Regions from separate parts of the Micromonospora sp. CPM1 genome, predicted to be linked through region 1. Evidence: riboswitches for the same ligand, from Rfam matches in the RefSeq annotation. Region 1 holds a riboswitch; the other holds the start of a gene.

Evidence for each region. A riboswitch is a leader RNA that binds a small molecule or an ion and turns the genes downstream of it on or off. The one in region 1 is predicted to bind cobalamin.
Region 2: another riboswitch for cobalamin. It lies ahead of M8C11_RS15450 (peptidase); the one in region 1 lies ahead of M8C11_RS06535 (ribonucleoside-diphosphate reductase subunit alpha).

Annotation. Positions count from the first base shown of each region.
Region 1 is NZ_JAMHIU010000004.1:118,761-124,584, reverse strand. It holds gene M8C11_RS06550 (acyl-CoA thioesterase) at 1-155, shown strand, start outside; gene M8C11_RS06545 (LysE family transporter) at 159-782, shown strand; gene M8C11_RS06540 (PrsW family intramembrane metalloprotease) at 847-1,692, opposite strand; cobalamin riboswitch at 1,813-2,029, shown strand; gene M8C11_RS06535 (ribonucleoside-diphosphate reductase subunit alpha) at 2,143-4,539, shown strand; gene M8C11_RS06530 (ribonucleotide-diphosphate reductase subunit beta) at 4,530-5,558, shown strand; gene M8C11_RS06525 (MFS transporter) at 5,580-5,824, opposite strand, start outside.
Region 2 is NZ_JAMHIU010000011.1:42,686-48,509, forward strand. It holds gene M8C11_RS15425 (hypothetical protein) at 1-123, opposite strand, end outside; gene M8C11_RS15430 (response regulator transcription factor) at 328-966, opposite strand; gene M8C11_RS15435 (sensor histidine kinase) at 963-2,183, opposite strand; gene M8C11_RS15440 (ABC transporter permease) at 2,422-3,447, shown strand; gene M8C11_RS15445 (ABC transporter ATP-binding protein) at 3,444-4,127, shown strand; cobalamin riboswitch at 4,302-4,447, shown strand; gene M8C11_RS15450 (peptidase) at 4,545-5,594, shown strand; gene M8C11_RS15455 (hypothetical protein) at 5,630-5,824, shown strand, end outside.

The DNA.
Region 1 (5,824 bases):
TGGTGGCGGTGGACGACGACGGGCAGCCCCGGCCGGTGCCGCCGCTGCGCGCCGAGACCGACGGTGACCGGCGGCGTTACCGGGAGGCGCAGATCCGGCGCGAACACCGGCTGGCGCTGCGCCGGGCGCTGCTCGACGGCGCCGGGGAGGGCTGAGCGGTGCTCGGACTGTCCGCGGCCACGCTCGCCGGTTACCTGGCCGCGATCGTGGTGCTCATGCTCACCCCGGGGCCGGACATGATGTTCGTGCTCGCGAACGCCACCCGGTACGGCCCGCGGGCCGGCGCGGTGGCCGCGCTCGGGGTCGCCGCCGGGGAGGCGGTGCACGTCGCCGCCGTGGTGGCCGGGCTCGCCACCGTCATCGCCGCGTCCCCGGTGCTGTTCACCGCGATCCGGTGGGCCGGTGCGGCGTACCTGATCGTGCTGGGCCTGCGGGCGCTGCGCGGCACGGGCCGGCCCGGCGCCCCGGCGGACCGGCCGGACGGCGGCGCCGGGCGGGCGTTCCGGCGCGGGCTGCTGACGAACCTGCTCAACCCGAAGATGATCCTGTTCAGCGTGGCGTTCCTGCCGCAGTTCGTCCGGCCCGAGGCGGGCCCGGTGGCGGCGCAGCTGGTGCTGCTCGGTGCGATGTTCGTCGCGGTGCAGCTCACCGTGGACCTGGCGCTCGGGGTGGGCGCCGGGCGGTTCGCCGGCCGATGGGGCGACAGCCGCTGGTCGCGGCGCGTCGACCGGCTCTGCGCTGTCGCCTTCGTCGCGCTCGGCGTCCGGCTGGCCGCCGGCTGAGACGCGTCGGGGGTCGGCGATGCCCGGGCCGGTTGATCGACTCCATCACGCCGAGGTGGCGGCATCAGAAGTGCTCCGACCCCGCCACCTCGGCGAACTGGCGATGATCATGAGGCCGGTCCCGGTTCGACGCCGGCGGCGTCCCGGACGCCGGCGGCCGCTCGCGGTCCAGGTGCAGGCGCAGCAGCACCCAGCCCAGTGACACGCCGCCGATGAACACGTACGCGGGCTGGGTGCCGAACGTGTCCCAGCAGGTGTGCAGCGTGACGGCGGCGGCGAAGGTGAGCAGGAACGCCGCGAGTCTGCGGCCGCCGGGCGCGGCGGCGAACGTGAACAGCGCGGCGGCGGTCAGCCCGGTCCACGCCAGGTGCGCGGCGGGCGCGGTGAGACCGCGTACCAGCAGCGTCCGCTCGACCGCGCCGAGGTTGCCCTCCGACCCGACGAACGCGGCGAACGCGTAGCCCATGGTCTCCAGCGCGGCGAACCCGGCGCCGGAGGCCACGCCGATCACCAGCCCCTGCGCCGGGGACGGGTGCCGCCGCCACAGCAGCAGGATGCCGGCCGGCACGATCAGCTTGGCGGTCTCCTCGGCCAGGCCGACGAGCGCCATCGGCAGGACACCGAGGCGGTGCAGTGTGCCGTACTCCAGCCAGCCGGCGGCGACCACGCCGATCACACCGCCGAGGAGCGCGGCGACGCCGACGACGGAGCCGGGGACCGGGCGGCGGGCCGGCCGTCCCTGGGCGAAGGCCAGGAACGTGGCGGGTGCGACGGACGCGCCGAGCACGATCAGCGCCGGTACGAACGTGACGGTCCCGGTGCCGGCGAGTGTCTCCAGCACCAGCAGGTGGAGCCCGACGCCGACGAGCAGGACCGCCACCCACGCCCAGCGGCGCCCGGTATTCCCCATACCGCCGAGTATCGCGCCCGCCGGGCCGCGCCCGAATCGGGGGTGGGCACTGTGGACGGTGAGATCATTCCGACACGCCGACACGACATCTGGTGTTGCACGCAAGCCCTCACCGCCATATATGGTGGTGCCGCAGCTGGTTCGGCCGAACCCTCCGGGGCGGGGCCGAGGCAAGAGGGAACCCGGTGGAAGTCCGGGACTGCCCCGCAGCGGTGAGTGGGAACGACAGCCGTCAACAGCACTGGGCCACCGGCCTGGGAAGCGACGGCCGGTAGGCGACCGGCGACCCCGGTCGGGCCCGCGAGTCCGAAGACCTGCCAGCGCGCCGTGCGCCTCCGGCGTACGGCGGTCGGAGGTCGCGCGGGACGACCGACGCCAGCAGCCGGGCCGGCCGTGCCGCGCCCGTTGGCGTCTCCCGCCGTCTCCAGACGGTGACAGCGAGGAGAGGTCATGACTGTCGTACAGGAGAGTCCCCCGTCCGGGACCGCCGGGTCCGAGGCCCGCCGCCCGGCGATGCGGGTACGCAAGCGGGACGGCGACACCGAGCCGGTGGACGTCAACAAGATCGTCCGGGCGGTCGAGCGCTGGGTCGCCGACCTGGACGAGGTGGACCCGCTGCGGGTGGCCACCAAGACGATAAGCGGGCTCTACGACGGGGCGACCACCGCCGAGCTGGACCGGTTGTCGATCCAGACCGCGGCGGAGCTGATCGGCGAGGAGCCGCAGTACTCGAAGCTGGCGGCGCGGCTGCTCGCCGCGTACGTGGACAAGGAGGTCCGCGGCCAGGGCGTGGCGAGCTTCAGCCAGTCGATCGCGTACGCGCACGGGCTGGGCCTGATCGGCGACGAGACGGCCGCGTTCGTGGCCCGGCACGCCCGCAAGCTCGACGACGCCGTGGACCCGGACGGCGACCTGCGGTTCGAGTACTTCGGACTGCGCACGGTGGCCGACCGCTACCTGCTGCGGCACCCGCAGACCCGGCTGGTGGTGGAGACGCCGCAGTACTGGCTGCTGCGGGTGGCCTGCGGGCTGTCCCGCACCCCTGGCGAGGCGGTCGGGTTCTACCGGCTGATGTCCAGTCTGGCCTACCTGCCCAGCTCCCCCACGCTGTTCAACTCCGGCACCCGGCACACCCAGATGTCGTCGTGCTTCCTGGTCGACTCGCCGCGCGACGAGCTGGACTCGATCTACGAGCGGTACCACCAGGTGGCGAAGCTGTCGAAGTTCTCCGGCGGCATCGGCATCGCCTGGTCGCGGGTGCGCGGCCGGGGCGCGCTGATCCGGGGCACCAACGGCCGGTCCAACGGCATCGTGCCGTTCCTCAAGACACTCGACGCCGGGGTGGCCGCGGTCAACCAGGGCGGCCGGCGCAAGGGCGCCGCCTGCGTCTACCTGGAGCCGTGGCACCCGGACGTGGAGGAGTTCCTGGAGCTGCGGGACAACACCGGCGAGGAGTCCCGGCGTACCCACAACCTCAACCTGGCCAACTGGATCCCGGACGAGTTCATGCGCCGGGTCGAGGCCGACGGCGAGTGGTCGCTCGTCGACCCGTCGGACGCCCCGGAGCTGCCCGACCTGTACGGCGAGGCGTTCGACGCCGCGTACCGGGCGGCCGAGAAGAACGCGGTCCGCACGGTGCGGGCCCGGGACCTGTACGGGCGGATGATGCGCACGCTCGCGCAGACCGGCAACGGCTGGATGACGTTCAAGGACGCCGCGAACCGGCTGTCCAACCAGACCGGTGAGCCGGGCAACGTGATCCACCTGTCCAACCTGTGCACCGAGATCCTGGAGGTGAACGACGACACCGAGACCGCCGTGTGCAACCTCGGCTCGGTGAACCTCGGCGCCCACGTCACCGCCGACGGCGTGGACTGGGAGCGGCTGCGCGCCACGGTACGCACGGCTGTGCTCTTCCTCGACCGGGTGATCGACATCAACTACTACCCGGCCGAGCAGGCGGCGGCGTCGAACCCGCGCTGGCGGCCGGTCGGGCTCGGGCTGATGGGGTTGCAGGACGCGTTCTTCACGCTGCGCCTGCCGTTCGACTCGGCCCAGGCCCGGGAGCTGTCCACCCGCGTGCAGGAGGAGATCCTGCTGACCGCGCTGGAGACCTCCGCCGGGCTGGCCGAGCAGTTCGGCCCGCATCCGGCGTACCCGCAGACCCGGGCCGCCAAGGGTGACCTGCACCCGGACCTGTGGGGCGCGGAGCCGGCGCAGACGCAGCGGTGGGCGGCGCTGCGCGAACGGATCGCCGCCCACGGGCTGCGCAACTCGCTGCTGGTGGCGATCGCGCCGACCGCCACCATCGCCTCCATCGCCGGCTGCTACGAGTGCGTCGAGCCGCAGGTGTCCAACCTGTTCAAGCGCGAGACCATGTCCGGGGAATTCCTCCAGGTCAACACGTACCTGGTGCGGGAGCTGAAGGCCCGCGGGCTGTGGACGCCGCAGGTCCGCGACCGGATCAAGCGGGCCGAGGGCTCGGTGCAGGACATCACCGAGCTGCCCGCGCCCGTGCGGGAGCTGTTCCGCACCGCCTGGGAGCTGCCGCAGCGGGCGCTGATCGACCTGGCCGCCGCGCGGGCGCCCTTCGTCGACCAGTCCCAGTCGCTGAACCTGTTCCTGAGCGCGCCGACCATCGGCAAGCTCTCCTCGATGTACCTGTACGCCTGGAAGGCCGGGCTGAAGACCACCTACTACCTGCGTTCCCGTCCCGCCACCCGCATCCAGCAGGCCACCGTCGCGCCGGTGCTCGCCCCGGTCTCCGGCGTGGTCTCCGCCGTGAGCGACGACGAGGCGCTGGCCTGTTCCCTGGAGAACCCCGAGAGCTGCGAGGCATGCCAGTGACCACCACCGCACCGACCCGGCACATGCTGCTCGACCCCGGCATGGACCTGACCCTGCGGCCGATGCGCTACCCGCGCTTCTTCGACCGGTTCAAGGACGCCATCAAGAACACCTGGACGGTCGAGGAGGTCGACCTGCACGGAGACCTCGCCGACCTGGCGAAGCTGTCCCCCGCCGAACGGCACCTGGTGTCGCGGCTGGTGGCGTTCTTCGCCACCGGCGACACCATCGTCGCCAACAACCTGGTGCTCAACCTCTACCAGCACGTCAACTCCCCCGAGGGCCGGCTCTACCTGTCCCGGCAGCTCTTCGAGGAGGCGGTGCACGTCCAGTTCTACCTGAACCTGCTGGACACGTACGTGCCGGACGAGAAGGAACGCTTCGCCGCGTTCGCCGCGGTGGAGAACATCCCGTCGATCGCCCGCAAGGCCGAGTTCTGCTTCCGGTGGATCGACTCGATCTTCGAGCTGCGGGAACTGCGGACCCGCGCGGACCGGCGGGCGTTCCTGCTCAACCTGATCTGCTTCGCCGCGTGCATCGAGGGGCTGTTCTTCTACGGCGCGTTCGCCTACGTCTACTTCCTGCGGTCCCGGGGCCTGCTCAACGGGCTGGCCTCCGGCACCAACTGGGTGTTCCGGGACGAGTCGATGCACATGGCGTTCGCCTTCGACGTGGTGGAGACCGTGCGCGCCGAGGAGCCGGACCTGTTCGACGGCGAGATGGAGCGGCAGGTCCGGGAGATGCTGGCCGAGGCGGTGGAGTGCGAGGTGAGCTTCGCCGAGGACCTGCTCGGGCAGGGCGTGCCCGGAATGTCCCTGGCCGACATGCGCGAGTACCTCCAGCACGTGGCCGACCGGCGCCTCGCCGTGCTCGGCATCGCCCCGATGTACGGCAGCGGCAACCCGTTCGCGTTCATGGAGTTGCAGGACGTGCAGGAGCTGTCCAACTTCTTCGAACGCCGGGTGTCGGCGTACCAGGTCGGGGTGACCGGCTCGGTCACCTTCGACGACGACTTCTGACCGCCGCCCCCGCCCCGGCCGTCACGGCCGGGGCGGGACCGGGCTCTCGCCGGGCAGCGCCGTCGCCCGGACCCGCCCGATCAACGCCACCACGGCGACCGCCATCACGGCCACCACCACGAACGCGCTGCGCAGGTCCAGCGCACCGGCGAGCAGGCCGATCACCGGCGCCGCCAGCAACGCGCCCGGCCACTGGCCCATGGCCACCACCGAGACGCCCTCACCCGAGGTGAGGCCGGGCTGCTCGCCGGCGAAGCCGAGCACCG
Region 2 (5,824 bases), on a different contig from region 1:
CAGCCAGCGGCCCTCGCCCTCGACCGTGGTGTCGAGGGTCAGCCAGACGTCCTCCAGCACGGCGCGCAGTGGCCGGGCCGCCTCGTCGGCAGCCTCCAGAAGGGTCGGCGGACCGGGGGCCATGGTTGGCAGCGTATAGACGGCGTGTCACGACGCAGTCACCTGTCGGTCACTCGCGCACCGGAAAGCGGACACCGAGGAAGCCGGCCCACCGCCGCACCTGCGTCGGCGCGGCGACACCGCAGGAGACCAAGGAACCGGGGCCACTGGCCGTCGGAGCGTGAGCAGTGACCAACGGGCGGGAACAGGCGATCGTCGGAGAGCCGGTCAACGGCGGATGAGGCCGAGGTCGGTGGCGGTGGCGACGGCGGCCGTGCGTGAGTCGACGCCGAGTTTGGCGTAGATGCGAGCCAGGTGGGACTTGACCGTGCCCTCGGTCAGGTAGAGGCGGGCGCCGATCGCCTGGTTGGACAGACCGTCCGCGACCAGCGCGATGACCTCGGTCTCGCGTCGGGTCAGGGCGGTGCCCGGCGTACGCAGGCGGTTCATCAGCCGGTCCGCGACGGCGGGCGCCAGCGTGGTGCGTCCGGCGGCGGCGGTGCGGACGGCGGCGGCCAGGTCCTCGGGTGGGGCGTCCTTGAGGAGGTAGCCGGTGGCGCCGGCCTCGATGGCGGGCAGGGTGTCGGCGTCGGAGTCGTAGGTGGTGACGATCAGCACGCGCGGTGCCCCCGGGCGGGCGGTGATCCGGGCAGTGGCTTCGGCGCCGCCCATGCCCCTCCCGAACTGGAGGTCCATCAGTACGACGTCGATGTCGCCTTCGGCGGCGCGGGTGACGGCCTCCTCGGCGGTCGCGGCCTCGGCCACGACGACGAGGCCGGGTTCGGTTTCCAGCACGGCGCGCAGCCCGGCCCGTACGACCGGGTGGTCGTCGGCCAGCAGGAGGCGGATGGGGGCGTCGTCGGTCACGGGCGGCCCTCGGGCTCGGTCTCGGTGGGTTGGGTGAGGGGAAGCTGGGCGGTCAGGGCGGTGCCGTGACCGGGCGCGGATGCGACGGCCAGCGTGCCGCCGAGGGTGTCCATGCGGGCACGCATGGCCGCCAGGCCGAAGCCGCCGCTGTCGGCGTCGGGGGCGGGCGTCCGTTCGGGGTCGAAGCCGCGCCCGTCGTCGACGACGTGCAGGGCGACGTGGTCACCGAGACGGCTGAGGGTGACCTCGGCGGTGGTGGCCCGGGCGTGGCGGACCGTGTTCGCGAGGGCGGACTGGGCGACGCGCAGGAGAGCCACCTTCTGGGGGGTCGACAGCGGCACGGGGTCGCCGACGAGGTGGAAGCGGGCGGTGAGGCGGTGGCGGGCGCTGGTGGTGGTGCACAGGCGCTCCAGTGCACCGGCCAGGGTGGTGCCCTCCAGGGCGGGCGGGGTGAGGGCGGCGACGAAGCGCCGGGCCTCGGCGAGGTTGTCCACGGCGACCTGGCGGGCCGCGTCGACGTGGCCGGCGGCGGCGTCGGTCCGGCCGGGCAGGGCGCGCTCGGCGGCGCGCAGCAGCAGTTGGATGCTGGACAGGCCCTGGGCGAGGGTGTCGTGGATCTCGCGGGCCAGACGCTCGCGTTCGGCGAGTACGCCGGCGGTGTGCTGGGCCCGGGCCAGGTCGGCCCGGGTGGCGGTGAGTTCCTCGATCAGCTGCCTGCGCTGCTCGCTCTCCCGGTACAGGGCCTGGTATCCCCACACCACCCCGACGGCGACGGCGGCGCCGAGCGCGGGACCGATAGCCACAGCCGGGGTGAAGGAGCCGGTGTGGGCGGCGAACCCGGCGACGGCAGCCGCGGCGGTGACGATCACGGCAGCCAGGCCGGCGCGGCGCGGCAGCAGGTGGAGCTGGAGGAAGTACAGCGGAAAGGCCACCCAGATCGCGTCGGGGGACAGGCCCAGCAGCAACAGCCACACGGCGCCCACGGCCGCCAGCCACCACGCGGCGGCCCGCCGCGAACGGCGGATGCGGGGCAGGAACGGCCCGGCGGCGTACGTCAGGCCGAACGCCGCCGCAGCAGCGACGATCAGTCCGGCGTGGGGCCGGTCGACGGCCACCGCCCGGCCGGCGGCCAGGACGAGCAGGCCGGCGATCAGCAGGTGAAGGCACCAGGCCAGGGCCCGGATGGTCGGCGTCAGGACGGGGGCAGCGGTGCTCACAGTGAGTCCCACGTTACCGAGGCAGGCGGTCCGGGGGCCTCTATCGAAAGTTCGAACCCGGGTGCCGTCTTCCGGCCCGCGAAGTGCCGTCCTACGCCAGACGCGCACACCGGCGTCGGCCGCGATGGTGGAGTCGTACCGCTTCCACCGCTGGAAAGGACAGGCCGAGGCCGTGTTCGTCGCCTGGAGAGATCTGAAGTTCGCCAAGGGGCGCTTTGCCCTGATGGGGACCGTCATCGTGTTGATCACCCTGCTGGTCGGGCTGCTGTCCGGGTTGACGGCCGGACTGGGCCAGCAGAACGTCTCGGCCATCACCGGCCTGCCCGCCGACAGGATCGCCTTCCAGGCACCCGGCGACGGCCAGGACGTGTCGTACTCCAACTCCACGGTCACCGAGAAGCAGTGGCAGCGGTGGGCCGAGGCCCCCGGAGTCACCGGCGCCGAACCGCTGGGCATCACCACCACCAAGGCCACCGCCGGGGACAGAAGCGCCGGGGTCTCCGCCTTCGGCGTCCGGCCCGGCTCCCGCCTGGCCCCCGACAGCGACCGGATCGACGGGCGCTCGGCAGTGCTGTCCACCAAGGCCGCCGACGACCTCGGCGTGCAGGCCGGTGACTCGGTCACGCTGGCCGCGCAGCAACTCACAGTGGCTGCCGTACGGGGCGACGCCTCCTTCAGCCACACCCCTGTGGTGTGGACCAGCTTGGACGCGTGGCAGAGGATCGCGCCTCCCACCGGGACCGGTGGCGGCGGCCCGACGGCCACCGTCGTCGCCCTGACCACCACCTCGGGGGCCGATCTGGCGGCCATCGACCGGCAGGCGGGCACCGAGACGGTCTCCGTCGACGACTCGCTGTCCGCGATCGGCTCCTACACCTCCGAGAACGGCTCCCTACAGCTGATGCGCGGCTTCCTGTTCGCCATCTCCGCCCTGGTCATCGGCGCCTTCTTCACCGTCTGGACCATCCAGCGCAGCGGTGACGTCGCCGTGCTGAAGGCACTCGGCGCCTCCACCGCCAACCTTCTCAAGGACGCCCTCGGACAGGCCGTCGTCCTGCTCACCGGCGGCACCCTGCTCGGCACCGGCATCGCCGCCGCCCTCGGCGCCCTCGTCGCCGGATCCGCGGTGCCGTTCCTCCTCACCCCGATGACCGTCCTGCTCCCCGCGGCCGTGATCGTCATCCTCGGTGCCCTCGGAGCCGCTCTGTCCATCCGCCGCATCACCTCCGTCGACCCGCTGACCGCCCTGGGGAGCGCCCGATGAGCCTGAACCTGACCGACGTCACCCTCACCTACCCCGACGGCGAGGGCCGCCTGACCGCCCTCGACCGCGTCACCCTGGACGTACCCAAGGGCAGCCTGACCGCAGTGATCGGCCCTTCCGGCTCCGGCAAGTCCAGCCTCCTCGCGGTCGCCGCCACCCTCATCACCCCCGACTCCGGCACGGTCACCGTCGACGGCACCCCCACCACCGGCATGATCAGGAGCGAACTCGCCGACCTGCGCCGCCGCAGGATCGGCATCGTCTTCCAGCAGCCCAACCTGCTGCCCTCCCTCACCGCCGCCGAGCAGCTCCAGGTCATGGCCCACATCGACGGCCGCCCGCCGGCCACGGCCCGCACCCGCGCCATGGAACTCCTCGACGCGGTCGGCCTCGCCGGCCAGGCCGACCGCCGGCCGCACCAGCTCTCCGGCGGCCAGCGCCAGCGCGTCAACATCGCCCGCGCCCTGATGAACGACCCCACCGTGCTGCTCGTCGACGAACCCACCAGCGCCCTCGACCACGAACGCGGCACCGCCGTCATCGACCTGATCACCCGCCTCACCCACCAGCAGGCCACCGCCACGGTCCTGGTCACCCACGACCGCGCCCACCTCACCGCCGCCGACCAGGTCGCCGAAGTCCACGACGGCGCCCTCCACCTTCCGGCACCGGCCCGCTGAAGCGGCGCGACCCACGAGCTGTCCGGCCCGCAGCAGCAACCCGGCGTACGCCGGGACGCCGGCCCGTCCCCGGCCGGCGGGAACGCGGTCGTGGCCGACGGAATGTGAGACCGCCGACTCCGCCGCTCGTCACGGCACGTGTGCGGCTCCTGGCGCATTGACACCGGGGCTACGGCCACATAAGACTGTCGCGACAACTGAACCACCGCGTGTACGTGCGGGGGAAGACCGGTCGAAATCCGGCGCTGGCCCGCAACGGTAGGCCGTCCAGTGGACTCTGGCGGCGAGCCCGAATACCCGTCGTACGCGTGAATCCGCTCCCCACCCGTCGTGGCCCACGGGTCGGAGTCCCGACCGACCCGGCGCTGCCGCGTCGGCCGGGCTTTTGACGACCGCCGGGCCGGAAAGGCGCTTCCGATGGTCGTCCGCCGAAGCCGGCACCGCCTGCTCGCGCTCCTCTGCGGCGTGCTCGCCGCCCTCACCCTCACCCTCACCACACCAGCCGTCGCCGCACCCGAGCGCGCCGCAGTCACCCGCCCCGAGGCCGCCGCCGGCTGGCTCGCCCGGCAACTCGTCGACGGCGAACGCTTCGAGGCGGTCTTCGACGGTGTCGCCTACCCCGACCAGGGGCTGACCCTCGACGCCGTGTTCGCCTTCGCCGCGGCCGGCGCCGCCGACAACCACAGCGCCGACGCGCTGGCCTGGGTCACCCGGCCGGACATCCGCGGCGGCTACCTCGGCGACGGCGTCTCCGAGGCGTACGCGGGCGCGACAGCCAAGCTCGCCCTCGCCGTGCAGGTGCGCGGCGGCGATCCGACCGACGTCGGCGGGGTGGACCTGATCGCCCGGCTGCGCTCGCTCCAGACGCCGGTCGGCAGGTTCAGCGACCGGTCCGCGTACGGCGACTACAGCAACGCGTTCAGCCAGTCCTTCGCGCTGCTCACGCTGGTCCGTACGGCGGCCGGGGCGCCACCGGCGGCGGCCGCCTGGCTGGCCGGCACCCGATGCCCGGACGGCGGCTACCCGCTGCTGCCCGCGCAACCGGTCTGCGTGTCCGACGTGGACGCGACCGCGCTCGCGACGCAGGCGCTGCGCGCCGCGGGGCGTCCGGCCGACGCCGCCGCCGGGCTGCGCTGGCTCGTGTCCGTCCAAGGTGCCGACGGCGGCTTCGCCAACGCCGCCGGCACGCCGAACGCCAACAGCACCGGCCTCGCCGCGCAGGCCCTGCGCGACGGCAGCCGGCCCGTGGCCTGGGCGCGCGCCCGGGCGTTCCTCGCCGGACTCCAGGTCGGCTGCGCCGGGGCACCGGCGGACCGGGGCGCGGTCGACTTCGACGGCGGCGGCTTCGACCCGGCCACCGCACCGCGAGCCACCGCCCAGGCTGTCCTCGGTCTCACCGGGACCGGGTACGCCCGCCTGTCCGCCGCCGGTGCCGAACCCGGCGCGCCGGCGCTCGCCTGCCCGTGAACCCCCTCGCCGCTCACCCGATCACAGGAGGACCCGTGTTCCGTCACCGTTCCACAGTCCGCAGTTGGCTGGCCGGCCTGCTGGCCGCCGCCGTGGCGGGCGTCGCGCTGACCGCCGCCGAACCCGCGCCCCGGGCGGCGCACGCCGCCGCCTGCGTCGGTACCTCGGGAGTCACAGTGGTCGTCGACTTCGCCGCGCTCGGCGGCGGCGTCCAGGTCGGATGTGCCCCG